DNA from 2 places in the Pseudomonas sp. H11T01 genome. Region 2 is predicted to be linked to the other one. Evidence: predicted binding sites of a transcription regulator. Region 2 holds the regulator's gene; the other holds the start of a gene.

Region 1 (5,282 bases), on a different contig from region 2:
CTTGGAAGCGTGTCGTTCGCGCCAGGCTCCAGTGACCTGAATAAAGACTCCGAATCGACGTTGATCAAACTGGCCAAGGCTCTCAAAGAGCGTCCCGCCCTGCGCCTGGAGATTGAAGGCACCAGCGCGCAAAGCAGCGACGGCCCACCGATCGCCGAACAGCGGCTTGAACGCGAATATCAATACAACTACTACAAAATGCTCCAGCGCCGCGGTGACAAGGTCCCTGCACAAGCGTCCCTGTTAGAGGTTCCGGACAGCGAAAAGGCGCCACTGCTCGAAGGCATCTACCGCACCCGCCTGAAAACACAGCCACCGGCCGAATGGGCACAACTGAGCCGCGACGAACGCACAGCAAAATTGCGTGAAGGGCTGATCAAATTCTGGAGCGAAAGCGACGTGCTCCTGCGTCAATTGGGACAAGATCGGGCCAGCAGCATCAAGGACTTCCTGGTGGACAAAGGACAGCTGGCTGACGATCGGGTTTACTTCATCGACGCTAATTTGGGGCAAGCGCAGAGCGATGGTCGGGTGATCACGCAGCTTCATCTGGACAGCGAATGAACCTGCAGACACGCTTTTTGCTCAGCCTGGCATTGGCCGTTGCTGCCAGCCAGGCTCAAGCCGCCGATACGCTGCGCTGTGGCAGTCAATTGATCAGTGTGGGAGACCGTTCCGGCGAAGTTCTGCAAAAATGCGGAGAACCTGCTTCCCGCGACTTTTTGGGCTATAAGCGCAGTGCTAACCGACGCGAAGAGTTTCAGGTCGAGGAGTGGGTGTACGGGCCCAATAGCGGCATGTATCAATTCCTACGCTTTGAAGGCAATCGTCTGGTGCGCATCGACAGCAAGCGCGGCAACTGACACCTTTCCCCTTCGCCGATAAATTTCCCGTCCCAAATAGAACAGGCTCCGACACAAAGTGCCGGAGCCTGTAATGACCACATCCCTGTGGTCTTTCGCATGAACCTTGAAGGAAGGACAGGCGTATTGCTGGATCGCCCTGTCGTCCCCTTCTCCCGTCCAGGCGAGAAGCTTGAACCTTATTCGGCTTTCAAACCGTCAGCCGATACCGCTTTGACGCCTTTGATTTTTTTGGTGATATCTACTGCCACTTTCTTCTGTGCCTCAGTTACAGCAACAGTCGAGGACAAGGAAACCACGCCTTTGTTGGTTTCAACTTTGATGTCGGTGCCAGGAATGCCTTTCTCGGTGACCAGATCGCTTTTCACTTTGGTAGTGATCCAGGTGTCGGAAGTCGCTTCCTTGGCCTTGGTCATTTCACCGGCCGCCACAACCATTGGCGACTGGGTAGTTTGAGTAGTCTGGGCAAATGCAGCGTTGGCCATAGTCAGGGTCAGCGCGGTTGCAGTTGCGGCAGCAATAGCGAACTTCTTCATACGAGTAACTCCTGTTTTTCTAGAAATTCTGCACCGTGTCATTGGAGCAGGGGTACTGGATAGGTTGCAGGCGTTGTGCCAACTCTCCAGTTAAAAATAAACCGTTTAAAATCAATAAGTTATGTAAGATATAAAAATTCTTAATCGTGCAGATTGCATGACTACTGCAGCGTTCGCATGCAAGTTGCGGTTTTTGGCTCCGACACAAAGTGCCGGAGCCTATCGTCCCTCTTCTCCCTGTCCAGGCGAGAAGCTTGAACATCATTGGGTTTTCAGGCCGTCAGCCATAACGGCTTTGACACCTTTAATATGCTTGGCGATGGAGATTGCCTTGTCTTTCTCTGCTTGAGTCACTGGATTACTCGAAGACAGGGTTACAACACCTTCCTTGGTATCTACTTCAACGCCAATGCCAGGAACGCCTTTTTTGGCCATCAGTTCAGTCTTCACTTTGGTAGTGATCCAGGTATCGGAAGTCACTTCCTTGGCCTTGGTCATTTCACCGGCCGCCACAACCATAGGCGACTGGGTGGTTTGAGTAGTCTGCGCAAATGCAGCGTTGGCCATGGTCAGGGTCAGCGCGGTAGCAGTTGCGGCAGCGATCGCGAACGTCTTCATACGAGTAACTCCTGTTCTGCCAGAAAGTCTGCGCCGTATCATTGGGGCAGGGTTACCAGAGATATTGCAGGCGCTATGCCAACTGACGATCAGAATATAAAAACCTATAAATCAATAATTTATGAAAAACGCAAAAAACCGGAATCGTGCAGATTGCATGACCCATACGTAATTTGCATGCAAGTTGCAGGTTTCAGAAAGTTTCCAAGACCCTGAATTGCTGATCATTTCCGTATTTATCTGCCCCTGTATGACGAAGATTCAAACGGCGTCACTGTTTACACAGGGTTCATCTTGAGTTTTTCCCATAAAAAATGCCCCGACTTCACCAGACGGGGCACTTTTTACTGGATTGCCAGAAGACTACGTGCCAGAGGCGGTGCAACCTTTTGGAGAGTAGTCAGGCGCTACGGTGGTTGCGCAAGACCAGCCCCCGGCAAGTGTGCGAGAAAGAGTGATGGTTTTGTTTAGCACTGGACCCGGAGCATTCAAGATTGTGCAACCGATTGAGCCTACCCCCGTCGAGGAGGTACCTGATGCGGTAACCGTACAATTACCCGTTGTCGCGACGCCTCCTACCAGGGCTAATGTGGGATCGGTGCCCTGATTCATAATGTCTTCAAAAGGAACTTTCAGCGCCGAGATCTCCGCCAATCCGGCGGTAACCTTGGCTCTGGCTTGGTACTTCGAATAAGCCGGTATCGCAAACGTTGCCAAAATACCGATGATCGCGACCACGATCAGCAGCTCGATCAAGGTAAAACCCTTCTGACTATTCATAGATAAGCTCCAAGCATTAAGTGAAGTCTCATGACCTTAACAGGTTAAAGCACAGCACATGCCAACCCCTTTGAGCCCATGTCATTGGGCCCACATCGGTGCTGGCGCATCGCCTTTATCCTCAGAAGCTGCACAATCTGACACTTTTTGTCACCCGCCCGTCCCTGATTAGGCTGATCCGACCGACTACGCTATAAGTCTCTGACTGATTTGCGTTTGGTGCTCGAATGAATGACATCGCCCTCACCGGCCTGGCCAAGCAATTGGTGCTGGCCGAGCTGCTCACGGACCAAAGCGCGCAACAGGCGTATCAACAATCCCAACGCAACCGCGTTTCTCTAGTGACCTACCTGGTCCAGAACAAACTGGTCAAAAGCCGGCAAGTGGCGCAAATCGCTTCTGAACATTTTGGCGTGGCCTTTCTTGACCTCAGTTGCCTCGATAAAGAAACGCAGCCTCGCGGTCTGGTCAGCGAGAAGCTGATCCGCCAACACCACGCCCTGCCCCTCTGGCGTCGTGGCAACAAGTTGTTTGTCGGTATTTCCGACCCGACCAATCACCAAGCCATCAACGATATCCAGTTCAGCACCGGGCTGACCACCGAAGCCATCCTGGTGGAAGACGACAAGCTCAGCGACGCCATCGACAAGTTCTTCGACACCCAGTCCAACGGCCTGGAAGACCTGGCCGATGTCGATCTGGATGGTCTGGACATCGAGTCCATCGACGATAAAAAAAACGACGCCATTGCAGGGCAAGACGCTGACGATGCACCCGTGGTGCGCTTCGTCCACAAGATGCTGCTGGACGCGATCAAGGGCGGTTCTTCAGACCTGCACTTCGAACCCTATGAAAAGATGTATCGGGTCCGAGTGCGCACCGATGGCATTCTTTGCGAGGTCGCCAGACCGCCACTCCATCTCGCTGGCAGGATCGCCGCGCGCCTGAAGGTCATGGCCAGCCTGGATATCTCTGAGCGCCGCAAGCCGCAGGACGGGCGGATCAAGATGCGCATATCGAAGAGCAAATCCATCGACTTGCGGGTCAATACCTTGCCGACACTGTGGGGCGAAAAGGTCGTAATGCGAATTCTCGATCCCGCCAGTGCACAAATGGGCATTGATGCCCTGGGCTATGAGCCCGAGCAGAAAGACCTGTACCTGGCGGCGCTCAAGCAGCCCCAGGGACTGATTCTGGTGACCGGGCCGACCGGTTCAGGCAAAACCATTTCGCTGTACACCGGCCTGAATATCCTCAACACCGTCGACATCAATATTTCCACCGTCGAAGACCCGGTGGAAATCAACATGGAAGGCATCAACCAGGTCAACGTCAATCCCAAACAGGGGCTGGATTTTGCCCAGGCCTTGCGCTCGTTCCTGCGCCAGGACCCGGACGTGATCATGGTCGGCGAAATCCGCGACCTGGAAACCGCCGAGATCGCCATCAAAGCGGCACAGACCGGGCACATGGTGCTTTCAACCCTGCACACCAACAGCGCCGCGCAAACCCTGACCCGTCTGCACAACATGGGTATCCCGGGCTTCAACATCGCCACCTCGGTGAACCTGATTATCGCCCAGCGTCTGGCCCGCAAGCTGTGCAGCCACTGCAAAAAAGAAATCGACGTCCCTCACGAAACGCAGCACAAGGAAGGCTTCGCCGAGGAACATATCGGCTCATTCAAGATCTATGAGCCGGTCGGTTGCGATCTCTGCAATGGTGGTTACAAGGGGCGAGTCGGGATCTATGAAGTGGTGAAAAATACGCCGGATCTTCAACGTCTGATCATGGCAGAAGGCAATTCACTGGAGATTGACATTCAGATGCGCAAGGACGGTTTCAACGACTTGCGTACCTCCGGCCTGCTCAAGGTCATGCAGGGCATTACCAGCCTTGAGGAAATCAACCGGGTCACCAAGGACTAAACGATGGCGGTCAAAGCAGTCAAAGTCAGTGTTTACGCTTGGGAAGGCACCGATAAGAAAGGCACCAAAATGACCGGCGAATTAAACGGTCATAGCCCGGCGCTGATCAAGGCGCAATTGCGCAAACAAGGTATTACGCCGGGCAAGGTACGCAAGAAAAGCGTCCCGCTATTCAGCGTCGGCAAACGCATAAAACCCCTCGATATCGCCCTGTTCACCCGCCAGATGGCGACCATGATGAAAGCCGGGGTGCCGTTGCTTCAGTCCTTCGACATCATCGGCGAGGGGTTCGATAACCCGAACATGCGCAAGCTGGTGGACGAGATAAAACAGGAAGTCGCGGCCGGTAACAGCTTCGCCGCTGCGTTGCGTAAAAAGCCGCAGTATTTCGATGACCTGTACTGCAATCTGGTGGACGCCGGTGAACAAGCTGGTGCCCTGGAAACCTTGCTGGAGCGGGTGGCGACCTACAAAGAAAAGAGCGAAAGCCTCAAAGCCAAGATCAAGAAGGCCATGACTTATCCCTTGGCGGTGATCTTCGTCGCGATCATCGTGGC
Region 2 (5,282 bases):
TGGATCGCTCCATTGACATCCACAGCGCCACCATCGATGAAGTGATGACCGCCCACGGCAAGACCGCCCGTGCCGAAATGCTCGCAGCCCAAGCCCTGAAGATCATGGAAGACAATAAGATCAACGCACTGGTGGTGGTCGACAGCGATGATCGCCCGGTTGGCGCTTTGAATATGCATGACTTGCTGCGTGCGGGAGTAATGTAATGAATACCGATCTGTTGCAACGCGGCAAAAACATCAAACTGGCGGTTTTCGACGTCGATGGTGTGCTGACTGATGGTCGCCTGTACTTTCTCGAAGACGGCAGCGAGTTCAAAACCTTCAACACCCTCGACGGCCAAGGCATCAAGATGCTGATGGCCACGGGTGTGCAAACGGCTATTATCAGCGGCCGCAAGACCCCAGTGGTCGAGCGTCGCGCGAAAAATCTCGGCATCCCCCATCTTTATCAGGGCCGCGAAGACAAACTGGTCGTACTCGACGAGCTTCTTGCTCAACTCAACCTAAGCTATGAACAAGTCGCCTACCTCGGTGACGATCTGCCCGACCTGCCGGTGATTCGTCGCGTCGGCCTGGGCATGGCTGTTGCCAACGCCGCCAGTTTCGTCCGTGAACATGCGCACGGCATTACACAGGCCCGTGGTGGCGAAGGGGCGGCACGCGAATTTTGCGAGTTGATCCTGCGCGCCCAAGGCAGCCTTGAAGCGGCCAACGCCGCCTACCTGTAGAGTCCCTATGTCGATCAAAAAGATTCGCAACATTTTGATTTTCGGAGTCATCGCCGCCCTGTTCGCGGCCGTTGGCTACTGGAACATCAGCCCGGAACGCTTTATGGAGCGGCCGACGGCGGTCGTCGACGAAAGCGCCATTGACTACTACGCCATCAACGCCCACAGCGTACAGTTCCTGCCCGATGGCAAGTTGCAGTACGAAATGACTTCCGACAAGGTCGAACACCTGAAAGCAACTGAAGTGACGTTGCTGACCAAGCCCGACCTGCAAATGTATCGCGGCACGACATTCCCCTGGCACGTCCAGAGCGAACGCGGCGAGGTCAATCCGGACGGCACTGAAGTTGAATTGATTGATTCAGTACGTATTGCACGTACCGATGAGAAAAACCGCGCGACGATTATTACCAGTAGTCGTATGACTGTATTCCCTCAGAAGCAATATGCGCAGACCGAGCAAGCCGTTAGAATCGACGGCGCCGGTGGCGTGTCTACGGGCAAGGGAATGAAAGCGTATTTGGAAGAAGGCAGGATGCACCTGCTATCGAACGTAAGAGGACAGTATGAGGCTCGTTAAAACCCTCCCTATTTTGCTCAGCCTGAGCGCAGCACTGGGAAGCGTGAGCGCCTGGGCTCTGCCGACTGATAGCCAGCAACCCATCCGCATTCAGGCCGACGACGCCCAACTCGATGACAAACAAGGCATAGCCACTTACAAAGGCGACGTCATCATCACTCAGGGTTCGATGAAGATCACCGGCAATACCGTGACCATCACCCGCACCCCGGCAGGCGAAATCGACGTGGTGACCTCGGTGGGCAACCTGGCTTACTTCGAACAGCTGCAGAAGGCGACAGATCCAAAGCCTGTCCAGGGTTATGCCGTGACCATTCAGTATCACGCCGCGCAAAACCGGATCGTGCTGATCGACAGGGCCAAGGTGATCAACGAAGGCAACACCACCGAAGGCGAAAAAATCGTCTACGACACCGTCAAGCAGGTCGCTAACGCCGGCCGCGCCACCGGCACTTCGGTCACGGCTCCACGCCCGCGGATCGACATGGTCATCCAGCCGAAAAAGAAAACCGACGAGCAGAAGGCCCAGTAATGGCAACTCTGAAAGCTCAGCATTTGGCCAAGAGCTACAAGAGCCGTCAGGTCGTGCGCGACGTCAGTCTGTCCATCGACAGCGGCCAGATCGTCGGCCTGCTCGGCCCTAACGGCGCCGGCAAGACCACCTGTTTCTACATGATTGTCGGACTGGTTCAGGCCGATCAGGGCCGCGTCCTGATCGACGACCTGGATGTCAGCCACCAGCCGATGCACGGTCGTGCACGGGCAGGTATCGGCTATCTTCCGCAAGAAGCATCGATCTTCCGCAAACTGTCGGTAGCCGACAACATCATGGCCATTCTCGAGACCCGCAAGGAGCTCGACAAGGCCGGCCGTCGCAAGGAGCTGGAAAGCCTGCTGCAGGAGTTCCACATCAGCCACATTCGCGACAACCTCGGCATGAGCCTCTCCGGTGGTGAACGCCGCCGCGTGGAAATCGCCCGCGCCTTGGCCACCGCACCGAAGTTCATCCTGCTCGACGAACCTTTTGCCGGTGTGGACCCGATCTCCGTGGGCGACATCAAGCAGATCATTTATCACTTGAAGGCCAAGGGCATCGGCGTACTGATCACCGACCACAACGTCCGTGAAACCCTGGATATCTGCGAGACCGCTTACATCGTCAATGACGGCCAACTGATTGCCGAAGGCGATTCAGAAACCATCCTGGCCAACGAACTGGTCAAGGAAGTGTATCTGGGCCATGAGTTCCGCCTGTAAGCGTTGAGGTGCCTGGCTAGTCGCCAGAGCGTCGGTAGCAATAAGATCCTTTAAAATTTTATTGTTACAGCGCTCTAGGCAAACACTCCAGTTTCAGGCATATAATTTGCTTATGTTTGGCGCTTCGGCGCCCTGTAGTGGATGGCGCATGCGCGCCGGCGAATAAGGTGTTAAGCCCCTGCCATGAAACCATCGCTAGTCTTGAGAATGGGCCAGCAGCTGACGATGACACCGCAGCTGCAACAGGCCATCCGCCTGCTCCAATTGTCGACCCTGGACCTGCAACAGGAAATTCAGGAGGCACTGGAGTCCAATCCGATGCTCGAACGCCAGGAAGAGGGCGACGACTTCGATAACACCGACCCTCTGGCCGACAACGTCGAGCAGAAACCCAACGCAGATGTTCAGGAACCTTCCTACCAGGAATCCGCCCCGACAGTGGATAACCTCGAGGAAGGCGACTGGAACGAGCGTATCCCTAACGAACTGCCGGTCGACACTGCCTGGGAAGATGTCTACCAGACCAGCGCCAGCAGCCTGCCGAGCAACGATGACGACGAGTGGGACTTCACCACCCGCACATCGGCTGGTGAGAGCCTGCAGAGCCATTTGCTCTGGCAACTCAACCTCGCGCCTATGTCCGACACCGATCGCCTGATCGCCGTAACCCTGATCGACTGCATCAACAATCAGGGCTACCTGGACGAGACCCTCGAGGAAATCCTTGAAGCCTTCGACCCGGAACTGGACATCGAACTAGACGAGATTGAAGCCGTCCTGCATCGCATCCAACAATTCGAGCCGGCCGGCATCGGTGCGCGCAACCTGGGCGAGTGCCTGTTGCTGCAACTGCGCCAATTGCCAGCCAAAACACCTTGGCTGACTGAGGCAAAACGCCTGGTCATCGACTTCATCGACCTGCTCGGTAGCCGCGACTACAGTCAGCTGATGCGCCGCATGAAGCTTAAGGAAGACGAGCTGCGCCAGATCATCGAGCTGGTGCAAAGCCTCAACCCGCGCCCGGGCTCGCAAATCGAGTCCAGTGAAGCCGAATACGTCGTCCCTGACGTGATCGTGCGCAAGGACAACGAACGCTGGCTGGTAGAGCTTAATCAGGAATCCGTGCCACGCCTGCGGGTCAACCCGCAGTACGCCGGTTTCGTGCGTCGCGCCGACACCAGCGCCGACAACACCTTCATGCGCAACCAGTTGCAGGAAGCCCGCTGGTTCATCAAGAGCCTGCAAAGTCGCAACGAAACCCTGATGAAAGTTGCCACCCAGATCGTCGAGCATCAGCGCGGCTTTCTCGAGTACGGCGATGAGGCGATGAAACCGCTGGTGCTGCATGACATCGCCGAGGCGGTCGGCATGCACGAGTCGACGATTTCGCGGGTCACCACGCAAAAATTCATGCATACCCCGCGCGGTATCTACGAACTGAAATACTTTTTCTCCAGCCACGTAAGTACCTCTGAAGGCGGTGAATGCTCGTCCACGGCGATCCGCGCGATCATCAAAAAACTGGTTGCCGCGGAAAATCAGAAAAAGCCGTTGAGTGACAGCAAGATCGCTGGTTTACTGGAGGCACAAGGCATTCAGGTAGCCCGCCGCACCGTCGCCAAGTACCGCGAATCCCTTGGAATCGCGCCTTCGAGCGAACGCAAGCGGTTGATGTAACGGGCCACGCCACAGCGTTCCAGGGTGTGTTTGAAAACCCAGAAAGTTTTCGGACACAGCCTAGTGGCAGGCAAACCAGCCTGCCGCCTTATGCACTGGCAACGAAGGAGAAGCTGTATGCAAGTCAACATCAGTGGACACCAACTGGAAGTGACCGAACCTCTGCGCGCCTACATCGGCGAAAAGCTTGAGCGATTGGAAAGGCATTTCGACAAGATCACTAACGTGCAAGTCACGATGACGGTCGAGAAGCTGAAGCAGAAAATCGAAGCTACCTTGCATATCCCCGGCAATGAAGTGGTCGCCAACGCCGAGCATGAAGACATGTATGCGGCGATCGACGCACTCACCGACAAGCTGGATCGCCAACTCAAAAAGCATAAGGAAAAGACCCAAAGTGTCCTCCAGGGCGCAACAGGTCGTTAACACTCCCAACCCATGATCCGACTTGAAAACATCCTGACCCCCGGCCGTTCTTTGGTGAACGTGCCGGGCGGCAGTAAAAAGCGCGCCCTTGAACAAATTGCCAACCTGATCAGCCGCGAAGTGCCGGATCTGGAGATGCAAGATGTCTTCGAGAGTCTGATTGCCCGTGAAAAACTCGGTTCCACCGGTTTTGGCAACGGCATCGCCATTCCCCACTGCCGCCTCAAAGGCTGCGAGTCGCCCATCAGTGCCTTGATGCACCTGGACGCCCCCATAGATTTCGACGCCATCGATGGTGCCCCGGTCGACCTGCTGTTTGTCCTGCTGGTCCCGCAAGCCGCTACCGATGCGCACCTGGAACTGCTCCGGCAGATTGCCAGCATGCTGGACCGCAAGGAAGTGCGCGAAAAACTTCGCAGCGCCGCAACCAATGAAGCCCTGTACCAGGTTGTCCTGGACGAGCAGAACGGTCACTAATCATGCGCTTGATCATCGTCAGTGGCCGCTCCGGCTCGGGTAAAAGCACCGCCCTCGATGTATTGGAGGACAACGGTTACTACTGCATCGACAACCTGCCAGCCGGCCTGCTTCCGGAACTGGCCGAACGCGCGT

Evidence for each region. Region 2 encodes sigma-54, which starts transcription at its own class of promoters, with help from an activator protein. Its sites were predicted from a motif close to ANTGGCATNNANNTTGCTNT; they were not measured.
Region 1: ACN1C3_RS15895 (pilin) is a predicted target of sigma-54. The motif match lies at 2,844-2,863, and genes of this name have one in related genera.

What each region holds. Positions count from the first base shown of each region.
Region 1 covers NZ_JBLYED010000010.1:198,374-203,655, reverse strand. Annotated here, with positions in the region: gene ACN1C3_RS15915 (DUF748 domain-containing protein) at 1-564, shown strand, start outside; gene ACN1C3_RS15910 (DUF2845 domain-containing protein) at 561-863, shown strand; gene ACN1C3_RS15905 (BON domain-containing protein) at 1,043-1,399, opposite strand; gene ACN1C3_RS15900 (BON domain-containing protein) at 1,661-2,017, opposite strand; gene ACN1C3_RS15895 (pilin) at 2,381-2,797, opposite strand; gene pilB (type IV-A pilus assembly ATPase PilB) at 3,025-4,725, shown strand; gene ACN1C3_RS15885 (type II secretion system F family protein) at 4,729-5,282, shown strand, end outside.
Region 2 covers NZ_JBLYED010000019.1:74,687-79,968, reverse strand. Annotated here, with positions in the region: gene ACN1C3_RS23375 (KpsF/GutQ family sugar-phosphate isomerase) at 1-206, shown strand, start outside; gene ACN1C3_RS23370 (KdsC family phosphatase) at 206-730, shown strand; gene lptC (LPS export ABC transporter periplasmic protein LptC) at 738-1,310, shown strand; gene lptA (lipopolysaccharide transport periplasmic protein LptA) at 1,297-1,842, shown strand; gene lptB (LPS export ABC transporter ATP-binding protein) at 1,842-2,567, shown strand; gene ACN1C3_RS23350 (RNA polymerase factor sigma-54) at 2,751-4,244, shown strand; gene hpf (ribosome hibernation-promoting factor, HPF/YfiA family) at 4,362-4,670, shown strand; gene ptsN (PTS IIA-like nitrogen regulatory protein PtsN) at 4,683-5,147, shown strand; gene rapZ (RNase adapter RapZ) at 5,150-5,282, shown strand, end outside.